DNA from 3 places in the Paenibacillus jiangxiensis genome. Region 1 is predicted to be linked to each of the others. Evidence: riboswitches for the same ligand, from Rfam matches in the RefSeq annotation. Region 1 holds a riboswitch; each other region holds the start of a gene.
The links. A riboswitch is a leader RNA that binds a small molecule or an ion and turns the genes downstream of it on or off. The one in region 1 is predicted to bind cobalamin.
Positions count from the first base shown of each region.

Region 2: another riboswitch for cobalamin. It lies ahead of ACI1P2_RS05215 (FecCD family ABC transporter permease); the one in region 1 lies ahead of cobJ (precorrin-3B C(17)-methyltransferase).
Region 3: another riboswitch for cobalamin. It lies ahead of ACI1P2_RS02310 (ABC transporter substrate-binding protein); the one in region 1 lies ahead of cobJ (precorrin-3B C(17)-methyltransferase).

Region 1 is NZ_JBJURI010000033.1:20,827-24,986, forward strand. Features, by position in the region: gene cobJ (precorrin-3B C(17)-methyltransferase) at 1-1,687, opposite strand, end outside; cobalamin riboswitch at 2,162-2,351, opposite strand; gene ACI1P2_RS25640 (LOG family protein) at 2,432-3,013, opposite strand; gene ACI1P2_RS25645 (uroporphyrinogen-III synthase) at 3,236-4,099, opposite strand.
Region 2 is NZ_JBJURI010000004.1:27,455-31,614, reverse strand. Features, by position in the region: gene ACI1P2_RS05220 (ABC transporter ATP-binding protein) at 1-770, opposite strand, end outside; gene ACI1P2_RS05215 (FecCD family ABC transporter permease) at 767-1,852, opposite strand; cobalamin riboswitch at 2,076-2,278, opposite strand; gene ACI1P2_RS05210 (RraA family protein) at 2,481-3,113, opposite strand; gene ACI1P2_RS05205 (LLM class flavin-dependent oxidoreductase) at 3,133-4,160, opposite strand, start outside.
Region 3 is NZ_JBJURI010000002.1:101,150-105,309, reverse strand. Features, by position in the region: gene ACI1P2_RS02320 (ABC transporter ATP-binding protein) at 1-669, opposite strand, end outside; gene ACI1P2_RS02315 (FecCD family ABC transporter permease) at 669-1,715, opposite strand; gene ACI1P2_RS02310 (ABC transporter substrate-binding protein) at 1,712-2,680, opposite strand; cobalamin riboswitch at 2,864-3,079, opposite strand; gene ACI1P2_RS02305 (histidine phosphatase family protein) at 3,255-3,899, opposite strand; gene cbiB (adenosylcobinamide-phosphate synthase CbiB) at 3,930-4,160, opposite strand, start outside.

The DNA.
Region 1 (4,160 bases):
CAGGGGCATCCTCATGACGGAACCCGCCTACAACGCCCACTCGCTTGAAAAACTTGTGAAAGCGCTCGTTCGGGTGCCCTTTTTCCTTGAACTCTGCCACGACACCCTCTACGATGTCCGCAATTTGATCGGCGGGAATGCCCTCCGCGACAGGCTGTGCCGGATGTGCGTTCCGTCCGAACTTTTTGCCGCCAAGGAACAGGTCGTATCCGCCTTTGCGGTACACGATGCCGATGTCCTCAAGCACGGCGCCGTAGCAAGCCATCGCACAACCGTTCACCGCGATGCTCGTTTCCTTTGGCGCGGACAGGCCGCCAATAACAGCTTGCAGCCGCTCGGCCACCGGTACGGCATCGTCCTTCTCCATATTGCAGAAGTCGCAGGCCTTCACCTTGATCACATCGCCGACCGGCATAATGATCAGCTTCGCCTCGCGCAGGCGCGTGACCAGCTCGTCGGGGTCGGCGCACGGGACACGCAGGATAATCTGGTGATCTGTCGTATACTCCAGTTCACCCTCATCACCTGCGGCCTCGGCGAGCAGCGCTATCTGACGGGCGCTGAATTTCTTGTTGCCCACCCCCGGGGCAACACCGATCTCGAACAGCGCCGGCTTGGGCGCTGTTCCTGTCGCCGCCGCGGGCACCGGCGGCGCCTGGCCGCTCCAGCGGACGGCTGCTGCCTCCGGCAGCCGCCCGCCGGCGGCCAGACGGCCGAGCGCCTCCGCGGCCAGCTCGGCCGGGCCGGGTGCAGCAGCCGCTGTCCCGCGCGGCTGCTCCGGCCTCTCCAGCACGGCTGTGCTTTGCCGTGCTGCCACAGGGGCGGCGGCCAATTCACCGCCGCCATTCCCCGCCGCGCCGAGCGACCACGGCTCGGCTTCCGGCCGCAGCCGCTCGTGCGGCTTGAGCGGCTGCTCCGCCGCGCCCAGCGTGTACTTGCGCTGGTAACCGCGCGGCGTGACGATCAGACCGTCGTAGACCATCGTCGACGAATTGCCGATAATGACGGTCGTCAGCATGCCGATGTCATGATTCAGCATATCCTCCAGTGTGGTGACGATGACCTGCTGGCGGTCCCGGTAAGCGCTTTTGACAAGTCCGACCGGTGTCTTGGGATCACGGTAGCGCAGCAGAACTGCCTGCGTCTCCACGATCTGCCGCGTGCGGCGGCCGCTGCGCGGATTGTACAGCGCAATCACGAAATCCGCGGACGCAGCCGCTTCAACGCGCCGGATGATTGTCTCCCACGGGGTCAAATGATCGCTGAGGCTGATCGTGCATGCATCATGCATAACAGGCGCCCCCAGCAGCGAAGCGCAGGATTGGATGGCAGATATGCCCGGGACGACCTCAACCTCGACCCCGTCGCTGCGCCGCCAGCCTTTCTCCATCAATACCTCGTAGATCAATCCCGCCATGCCGTATACGCCCGCATCTCCGCTGGAGATTACCGCCACCTTGCGACCGGCCTCCGCCTGCCGCACCGCCTCCTGAGCGCGGCTCACTTCCTCCGTCATCCCCGTGCGGACGATCTCCTGCCCGCTCAGCAGCGGGCGGATCAGATCCACATAGGTGTTGTACCCGATAATGACTTCGCTCTCGGCGAGCGCGTCCAGCGCGCGCTTCGTAATATGCTCCATATCCCCAGGTCCGAAGCCGATCACCAACAGCTTGCCAAGCTTATTCATATAACTCCTCCTCCATTCACAAGATGACTCGCCAGATATGATCTTGAACTGTTCCTTATTGCGCGGACCAGGCCCGCCTTCCCGCAGCCCGAACAGCAGCAATAGAGCCAATCACGTTCATGAGCAAAGGCCCGAGCATCAGCTTCAGTTCAGGGGCCTCTTTCGTCAAGCGGGTTACACAGCGGACACCGAGCGCAAAGAAGGGAAGAAAAAATCCGCCCGTTCATATTTACAAGCTCAAAAAAGCCCCATCCGCTCAGGATGGGGCTGTATGTACGTAATTCAGTTAAAGTTAGCCGGGCAGCCTTAAACAAGGCTCCGTTACGCATAGCTTGCCCGTATCCCGGTCAACAGGGAGATGAAAGGGTCTAACCTTCTTTCCTTCCCCGGGTGAAAAGCGTTCCGGAATATAGGGAGCCACCACGATAGGCTCGTCCACTGATTTTCGTACACCACTCCTTTCCGCGAAGGATTACGGTGCATACAGGCAGGGTAGGTCTCCTGGCTTTGGATCATCAGCCTTCTTCGTCTTCCCCGGGTCTGGTTCGAGTGACATGTTGAAGAAGAGCCTCCCCAATACAGTGGCGGGACCGCTCGGGATTTGCACCCGATTCCCTGTTACCCTTTGCCCCTCGGCAAAGGCACCCTGCCTGGTCGCTTATTCCATTGTGAATCCATCATAACCCTGCCTTTGCAGAAAGCGCAAGCATGAAAAACGGAGCACGACTCGTCATTCCAGCCACATTAGACCGTTTCCGCATCTCCGGTCTGCTGAAGGGACAGCCCTCCAGAGGAACACATTCTCTTGACCAGCGCTTCGGCATCCTCCTCAAGCATGATCAGATCCAGATGCGTCCGGCCCGCAAAACCCTCCTGTACGCTGTGCCGGATTAATTCCATCAGCGGGTTGTAATAGCCGTTTACATTTAAAAGTCCGACAGGCTTGCTGTGCAGGCCGATCTGAGCCCAGCACAGCACCTCGAATAATTCCTCAAAGGTGCCGATCCCTCCCGGCAGCGCAATGAAGCCGTCAGCCAACCGATGCATCGTCGCCTTGCGCTCATGCATGTCTCTGACTTCAATAAACTCCGTCAGCCCCTCGTGCACGATTTCCCGCCGGAACAGCGGCGTAGGCATGATGCCCGTTACCAGTCCCCCGCTTGCTAGCGCGGCATTGGCGGCCGTACCCATCAGTCCGAAGCTGGAGCCTCCATAGATCAGGCGCAGCCCGCAGCGGGCGATATGCTCTCCAAGCCGGGCAGCTTGTTCCCTGTATTCCGGAGCCTTCCCGTCGTTGGAGCCTGCAAACACACAAATCGACTTCACCATTCAGCACCTCTTTCTGTATATTCAGGGCATTTTGTTGTCTGAAATCTACCTGTCTCGTTGTATCATACTAAGAACTTACGGTTATTGGAAAGAAGAATACCACAGGTTCTTGAGGAGTCAGCAGCTGCCGCTCATGTGGAAGTGGCCCTGGCAAGCAAGACAAAAAAGGCAAACCGGGATGCTGATGTATCCGGGTTGCCTTTTCGGGAGGTCCTCCAGTTATTGTTCTTTGTCTGCCGCCGCAGCCCTGTCCAGTCCGTATCCGTTCGCCATTCCCCCGGATTCGAAGTAGCGCCCCAGTTCCACCATCATGCTGCCCATGCGCTCCTCGGTCGGCATGACAATGCGTTCTATTCCTTCTTCCAGCATCGCTTGTGCCGTCACTTTTCCGACGGAAACGGCAATGATGTCACTCCGGAATGCAGCGAGAACGTCTTCCATAACGCCGCGGCTGCGTGCATATTCGGCCAGAAAACGGATTTGCGGTCCGCTGGTAAACGCCACGGCATCCACCCTCCGCTGGGTAATATCATTGATCAGGTCTTCCAGATCCTCCGTTTTCGGCGGCACATGCTTGTAAGGCAGCAGCTGCCGGACATCGGCCCCCTGCTCCTGCAGCCAGCCGACCAGACGCGGGGCGGGATCGCCGTGCAGCTGCAGAATCACCTTTTTGCCTTTCAGGTTATAGGGCGCAAAGGAACGGATCAGCCCGGCTGTGCTGCCGTCATCGTCGCGTACCACCGGCGTCAATCCGCGTTTCTTGAGCGCATTCACGGTTTTGTAACCGCGCGCCGCAATACGTGATGATGCCAGCAGCTCGTGCAACCGCTCGGCAACCTCCATTTCTTCAGCCATTTGATACAGGGCCTCCAGCCCCATGCCTGTCGTCAGCAGGGTCCATTCCGGAGGGGAGCTCAGCCATGATTCTATGCCTGCGCGGAGCTCGGCATCGTCCAGGAGCACGGTCCCCTGTGCCGGGCGCAGCAGCGCCGTTCCCCCCATTTTCTCCACCAATAACTTCATTTCCTCAGATTTACGCGGCCCTGCCAACGCTACGGTCTTGCCTGCCATACGCAATGCCATAAAGCTCCTCCCTTGCTGCTCGGTACGTTTTGGTACAAGTATACAGTCCGGCGCAAAAAAG
Region 2 (4,160 bases), on a different contig from region 1:
TCACTCATCTCTGGCAGAAATGTTATGGATGGTTTGCCTGTCATTGGATGCCTGACGACTTCAGTCGCTACTTCAAAAATGGCAAACAGCAGCCTGGGCGTGAGGATTTCCTCCGGTGTCCCGGTTACAATCACCTTACCATCCTTCATGACAACCAGGCGGTCACAGTAGCAGGCCGCGATGTTGAGATCATGCAGAGCCGCCAATGAAGTGATGTTAAGCCCTTTTACCAGATCCATGATTTGCAGCTGATGCTTGATATCCAGATGATTGGTAGGCTCGTCCAGGATGAGAAATTTGGCCTGTTGTGCAAGCGCCCGCGCGATAAAAACACGCTGCTTTTCTCCACCCGATAGGGTTGAGAAGCTGCGGCCCGCGTCCTGCAGTAATCCGACACGTTCCAGCGCCTGCTCCACCAGCCTCAGATCCTCCCCGCTATCCGGCTGATACCACTTTTTATGAGGATTACGCCCCATCATGACCATGTCCTTGACGGAGAAATCGAAGGCGACCGGCGCTTCCTGGCTGACTACTGCGATCTGCCGGGCTGTCTCTTTATGCGATATGGAATGCAAATTCTGTCCGTCAATCGAAATCCGGCCGGAATCGGGCTGCAGGACACGGTAAATATTTTTCAGAAGAGTTGATTTCCCGCTGCCGTTTGGCCCAATCAGCCCGACAAGCTCGCCCTTCCGTACATGCAGCAAAACTGAATCAATCAGTTGTTTATCCTGCACACTGTAGGAGACTTCTTCAACCGACACATTCATTTACCGTCCCCCCCACCAAATGAGTATGTACTTCTGCGCAGCAGCCAGATGAAGAACGGCCCTCCGCATAAGGCTGTAACGATACCAATCGGCAGCTCCTCCGGTGCCAGCACAAGCCGTGCGGCCACATCAGCCCAGATCATGAATATCGCGCCAAACAGCATGCTTAACGGCAGTACCCGGCGGTGATCTGAACCGGTCATCATCCTCGCGATGTGTGGAATCATCAACCCGACGAAGCCGATAGAACCGCTTACAGAGACAATCGTGCCTGTCACCAGGGCTGCAATAACGACGAGTAAAATACGAAAAGCGGCAATGTTGACTCCCAACGTCACTGCCGCCTCCTCCCCCATCAGCAGGGAATTCAGCGAACGGTGCAGGGACAATAGCAGTGCAGCTCCCACAGCAACGATAAGGGCCGGGACGGTCAGATGCTCCCATTTCGCACCGGTCAGACTGCCCATCATCCAGTACATTGCGGAGCGGATACCGTCCGCATGGGGGGCCAATGTAACGATAAAGTTGGTGGCGGCTGACAGCATCATGGAAGTGACAATACCGGACAGCAGCAATCTCGTTGTTGAAATCTCTCCACCGACCTTGGCCAGTACGAACACGAGCACCATAGCAAGCAGTGAGCCTGCAAATGCAGAAAGAGGCAACGCGTATATCCCGAGAAAGCGGAAGGCGCCGAAAATAATCACAAGCACCGCCGCTGTGGATGCTCCTGAAGAAACGCCCAGGATGTAGGGATCAGCCAGCGAGTTTCGTGTCAGTGCTTGAATAGCGGCTCCTGCAACAGCCAATCCGGCTCCAATGACAGCGCCCAGCAGAACTCTGGGGAATCGGATATTCCACACAATATGCTCCTGCGCTTTCGTCCACGATCCATCCATCCAGCTATCCAGGAGAGGAAGATGGGAAAAGGCGATGTTCCACACCTGTACAGGATGAATCTGTACGGGTCCAAGCATAACAGCGATGGTAATGGAAGCGGTCAGAACAACCGTCCATGCGAACAAATGAACCACAAACCATGCCGGTTTAGCCCCGAGTCCTCCATTTTGTTGTTCGTTCATTGAACTCCTTTCCTTCCTTTGTGCTAAAAAGGAGATTATAAGAATGCACAGCAAAAAAGCACCCTCAAGTTTATGAGAGTGCCTGTACTGGATCAGTGAAAAGCGCAGGGCCGTTTCCAGCCTGCCAGTTTCATCACCTTGCCAGGAAATGAAAGCAGCAGTAAGAAAAGCCCGACGACATCATCGTGAACCGTGCCGGCCACCCCCTATCCGCGTAGGTTTGTGACAATACAAGAAGCAGGCAGGTCTCCTGACTTGCGGATCTTCGCCGTCTGCGGTCTTCCCATCGAACAACGACAGTGACCATGAACTTGCAGACCGGCTCCTCGCTTACAGTGGCGGGACCGTGCCGGATTTGCACCGGCTTCCCTTTTAAGACAAGGCTGCGTTTTCACACACCTCGTCACCTGCTCTTTTAAAATATAATATAAAAAATCAATATAATGGTAGCATGTATAGAAGCGGTTGTCCATTGAAGTGCGGCACTTTCTTTGCCTCAAATCAATTGACTTTTGTAATGAGAGCGGCTTCTGCAATCATGGGCAAAACAAGAAGCCTTCCTTCGGAACGGCTGCTCGCGCCTCATTTCCAAGAAAGGCTTTCTTATAATCTGTATAGGATATATGGATTAACCGGGATTCGGAATGGTTCCAAGCACTTTGTCCAAATAAAGTCTGGCTGAAGCTTGGTCTCCACAAATAGCCAAACTTCGTTCTTCATCCTGGTTCAGCTTGTTTCTGGCTGCCTTTGCCACAGCTTGAGCCTGCTCCTCAGGAACCGCAACTACGCCATCGATATCCCCGATAATCCAGTCCCCTGGCCGGATGCTAACCCCTCCTGCAGAGACCGGGATATTGGTATGCCCACCTCCGTATTTATTGCCTGAGGCGATCGTTGCTCCTTTGCTGAAGACAGGGAAATTCAAGCTGCGGATCCCTTCAATATCCCGAATGACACCGTCAACCACCAATCCCTGAAGCTGGAAGGTCTGAGCGAGTCCCACGACGAAATCTCCCGCGACAGCGCGGCGTGTGTCCCCCTGTGCGGCGATGACAAGAATATCTCCCGGCCGGGCCTCCCGAATCCCCCGCAGAACGGCGAGATTGTCCCCGGCAGGAATACTTACCGTAAATGCCCTCCCGGCGATCTTGTGCTGATGATCGATGGGTTTGATGGCATAATCCAGATTCGTCAATCCACCCAGGACATCCGAAATGCATGTCGTCGGCAATCCTTGAAAAATGTTATCGATATCGGACATTTTCTTCTCTCCTAATATTTTATGAGGTGGACACGGTTGAATGACGGTTCGCGGGCACAGGTAAACCGAGATGCTCCCGCAGCGTGCTCCCTTCGTATTCGGTCCGGAACAGTCCGCGGTTCTGCAGCTCAGGAATGACCCCGTCAACAAAATCATCAAATCCGCCCGGCATATAAGGAGGCATAATATTGAAGCCGTCAGCCGCATAACCTTCGAACCACTGCTGAATATGGTCAGCCAATTGAATTGGCGTCCCAACCACGATCCGGTGTCCGCGTGCTCCCGCTACCTCACGGAACAATTGACGCAAGGTCAGCCCCTTGTCCCTGGCAAGCTTCATCAGCAGCTGAGGCCTGCTCTTGCGGCCGCTCGACTCCGGGATATCCGGAACGGGATCATCCAGGGAGTAACCGCGCAGATCATATTCAAAGCGTTCCTCCAAAGTATCATAGGCCCGGGAATCATCAATAAAGCTTTGCAATTCCTCGTATCTCTCCCTGGCCTCCTTCTCCGTTGCTCCAATGACAGGGAACAACCCGGGAAGAATATGAAGATGCTCCGGCAACCGGCCATATTTCGGAAGCAATTCTTTCAAGCTGCTATAGAAATTCTGTGCATCCTCATAGCTCTGCTGCGCAGTAAATACCACCTCTCCAATCAGTGCGGCCAATTCCTGACCGGGGCCGGATGAACCCGCCTGAATGATGACAGGATGACCTTGCGGACTCTGGCTTACATTGAGCGGACCCTTGACGGAGAAATACTTGCCCTTATGATTCAGCTCATGTACTTTGCGCTTGTCGATGTATTCCCCGGTCTCCTTGTTTACAATGTATGGGTCCTGTTCCCAGCTGTCCCACAGTCCTTTCACAACCTCTACGAATTCAGCTGCGCGCTCATACCGCAGGCTGTGCTCCAGGTGGTCTTGTGCGGAGAAATTGCGGGCCGCTTCCTGCGTGGACGTGGTCACCACGTTCCATGCTGCCCGGCCGTCGCTCAGCTTATCGACGGAAGCAATAAGCCGCGCCAGATTAAAGGGATCATAAT
Region 3 (4,160 bases), on a different contig from region 1:
CGCTCCCTCGATACGGCCGTTTTTCAGCACAAGCAAAGAATCGCAAAATTGAGCCGCCAGATTCAGATCATGCAGGACGGCAATGATGGTAATGTCCGCTTTCGCCCGCCACTCGGCCAGCAGTTCCATGAACTGGAGCTGATAATGAAGATCGAGGTATGTCGTAGGCTCATCCAGCAGCAGAATCTGCGGGTCCTGGGCCATCACTTTGGCGAGCGCCACCCGCTGCCGCTGACCCCCGCTCAGCTCGTCCAGCCTCCGTTCGGCTAAGGGCGCAAGCCCAAGCTGATCCAGCACGCGTTCAACGATATCTGTGTCAGCATCCCTGCCGGCCCAATCCAGATGAGGATATCTGCCCATTTCCACGACATCCCTGACCGAATACCCGACCGGAGGCACTCCTTCCTGCTGCAGCACGGCGACAATGCGCGAAAGCTCCTTGCGTCCGTAGGCAGCCGCGTCCCGGCCTTGAATGTGAACGATTCCAGCATCAGGCCTGTCCACCCCGGACAGCAGCCGGATCAGGGTTGATTTGCCGCTCCCGTTCGGGCCGACGATCCCCCACCACTCTCCGGCGGTAACGCCCCAATTGATATCGGATAACGCCTGCACCCGGCCAAAGGTTTTATGCACCCCCGACACGTTGGCTGCCCTGAATTGGGTGCCCATCACGACAGCTCTCCTTTCCGCTGTTTCTTATTGCGCTGCAGCAGGTAAGCGAAGAACGGAGCTCCCACAAATGCCGTAACGACCCCGAGCGGAATTTCCGTCGGTGCCAGCAGCGTGCGTGCGGCCGTGTCCGCCCATACCATGAAGATGGCGCCTCCCAGCGCGGACAGCGGAATGATCAGCCGGTAGTCCGGTCCGGTCAGCAGGCGGATCATATGCGGCACAACGAGCCCCACAAAGCCGATCACCCCGCAGACAGATACCGACGCCGCCGTCAGAAAAGTCGCCGCTATCAGCACCCACAGCTTCGTCCTGTCCACATTTACGCCCATATATGCGGCCTGCCTTTCTCCTAACGCCAGCATGTTCAATACACGGGCTTTGCTGCACAGGAACACCAGCCCGAGCATGACGTAAGGAAGAATAATGCCCGGATACGCCCAGCCCTTCAGGCTGAGACTGCCCATCGTCCAATACAGGATTTCATTGACGGTCTCCTTGGACATGGCGGTCAGCAAAGAGACTACCGCTCCCAGAAAGGACTGCATGACCACACCTGAAAGGATCAGGCTTTGGGTGGGAATTTTTCCGTTTTCCCCTGCCAGCAGGATCACAACATATAAAGTAAGGATTCCTGTAGTGAAAGCCACCAGCGGCAGGGTCCAGAGGCCGAAAAATGAATACTGGAGTCCCCAGTAAATCAAAAATGCCGCTCCGACCGACGCGCCCGACGATACCCCAAGAGTAAAGGGATCAGCTAGCGGGTTGCGCAGCACCCCCTGGAAGGCTGCGCCCGCAAGCGCAAGCGCCGCACCAGTCAGCATGCCGAGCAGAACGCGCGGCAGGCGCACGTTAACAATAATTTGCTCGGTAGGAGCGTCCCAGAACGGCGTTATATATGCCCCGGCCCACGGCAGGCGGTGCATCAGAATGCCCGCGATCTGCTGGACAGGCAGCCGTACTGAGCCGATGCCCAGGCAGATCAGTACGGTCAGGATCAGCAGAACGAATCCGGCCAGCCCGTAAGCGGTAAGCTTGCGGTTCATTTAAAAATTTCTGGATAGATGGCTTTGGCCACTTCCTTGAGCCCTTCCGTCACACGCGGCCCCGGGCGGCTGAGCAGGTTGTCGTCCAGACCGAACACGCGGTTGTTGCGAATTGCATTGATGTGGCTCCAGCCGTCACGTCCTTTGATGATCTGCTCCAGGGTCCGGCCATTCTCATCCACCACACTTTTGCTGTACAGGATGACATCCGGATTAGCCGCGATGACCTTCTCTTCGCTGATCTGGTTCCAGCCTTCCGTGTCGGAAGCGATGTTCTCTCCTCCTGCCAGACTAATCAGCTCGTCCATAAATTCACCCTTGCCAACCGTCCAGCCTGGCGAAAATTCAACATAAACCCGCAATCTTTGGTCCTCGCCGATATTTTTAACACCTTCCTGCACCTCGGCGATATCGGCCTTCATTTTATCGGTAATTGACTTTGCTTCTTTCTGGCGGTCCATAATTTTGCCATACAGGGTGATGTTATTCATGACGTCCTCTACCGTCTTCGGATCGGTCTTGAAGATGGTAATGCCCAGCTCGCGCAGCTTGTTGACGGCCTCTTCACTCATCGATATGCCTGTAAAAACAATGTCAGGCTGGGCAGCGATAATGGCCTCTTCATTCGGCTTTGTAATGCCACCCATTTTCGGTTTGGATTTGGCCGTTGCCGGGTAATCGTCATAATCCGATACACCGACGATTTCCTTGTCCAATCCAAGAGCGAACAGCGCCTCCGTCTCGGCCGGGGATACGGAAATCACCTTCTCCGGAGCTTTCTCAAAAGTAAACTCCTGTCCGGTCGCATCCTTGACGGTCAACGGATAAACCGTAGCACCCGCCTCTTCCGCCGGTGCCGTCTGCTGCGGCGAAGCGCCGCTGTCTCCTGCAGCCTCGTTGCCTGCCCCTTGATTCCCGCATGCAGCAAGCGCCACAGTCAGCATCAGTGCCAGCAGCACGGGCATCCAATTCTTTATTGATCTGGTCACAGTGTTACTCCCCTTTTCTTCTGTATATTCCGGCTGTGCAAAAGAGAGCCCGGCCCTCATGAGAGGACCGGGCTCTGCGCCAGCCGATATCCACGGCAGGCATGTGCCGTGCCCACGGATTCATAGCCGCGAACCCGCCATCCTTTCCTCGAAGGAGCGACGGTCTAAGCGGACCGGGCAGGTCTCCTGACTTACGGGAATTGCTCAAGGCCGGCGCCTTCCCGCCGCGGCTTCAGCCGCGGCAGTGGCGTATCGCCGTCCATACCCGTTTCACAGTGGCGGGACCGTGCCGGAATTGCACCGGCTTCCCTTTTAACAGAACGGCGTAATTCGCAGGTATCCACCGCCGCTCTGACCTGGTCTGCTGTTAACTTTAATCATTTTCAAAGTGATTATAGGTGAAAAAAGACGGCTGTACAACCCGAACAACCAGCAAGTCTGCCGTCAAATCAAGGAAAACCCGCCGGAATGGACTTTACAAATTTGTGAACGATTCAGGCCAGGCCGGAATTTGGCGGCCCAATTCAGGGTTAGGCAGGCAATGCCGGGGTTAGGGAAATGAGATGTTTCTCAGCCAGCTTCCCGTAATGCGCCCATCCTCATATCTTAGACGCAGCCCGGCCATGCCGGCGGGCGGCAGCTGAATGGACCAGAAGTCCAGACCGGGCACGGTCAGCGCAGCCAGCTGACGGATCACGCCGCCATGGGTGACAGCCAGTACGGCAGGAATTCCTTCCGCATCACTCTCTTCCCCCGGCAGAACCTTCTCCCGCAGAGAGTTTAGAAAGCCGGTCAGTCTGTCCTCAAAATGCTCCAGACTCTCACCTCCGGGCGGAGTGACACGGCGCGGATCATCCAGCCAGGACCTGTACAGCTGCATATCTTTAAGTGATTCGTAAGTTTCGCCATCCCATTCCCCGAAATCCAGCTCACGCAGCCTGACGTCCGGGACAGCTTCAGCCGCAAGCTGCGGCGCAGCCAGCCTCAGTGTCTCTATACAGCGGCGGAGGTCACTGCAGTACACTCTGGCAAAACACATCCCGTGCAGCCGCTGCCCAAGCGGCCTCAGCTCACCCTTCGCCTCCGGGAGCAGCCCCGGATCGGCATGTCCCACATAACGCTTCTCACGGTTCCACTGCGTTGTCCCATGCCGGACCAGAATTAAATTCAGTTCAAGGAGCGCATTGCTGCTCATTTTCCATACCTCCCCACAGAATCGGACTTGTCATTGCGACAAAATCACGATCCACCTTATTCCTCCGGCTGCCACGCACAGCAGGACGAACAGCCAGGAAGAGAGGAACATCAGCGCGGTTGTCCGCCTGATATCCTCCGCTTCCAGCGGTCGGATTGGATCCCCCATATAGGCCCTAAAGGAGCGTACCCCATGGTATACATTGTACCCGCCCAGTCTGACGCCAAGCGCGCCCGCGACCGCTGATTCCGGGAAACCGCT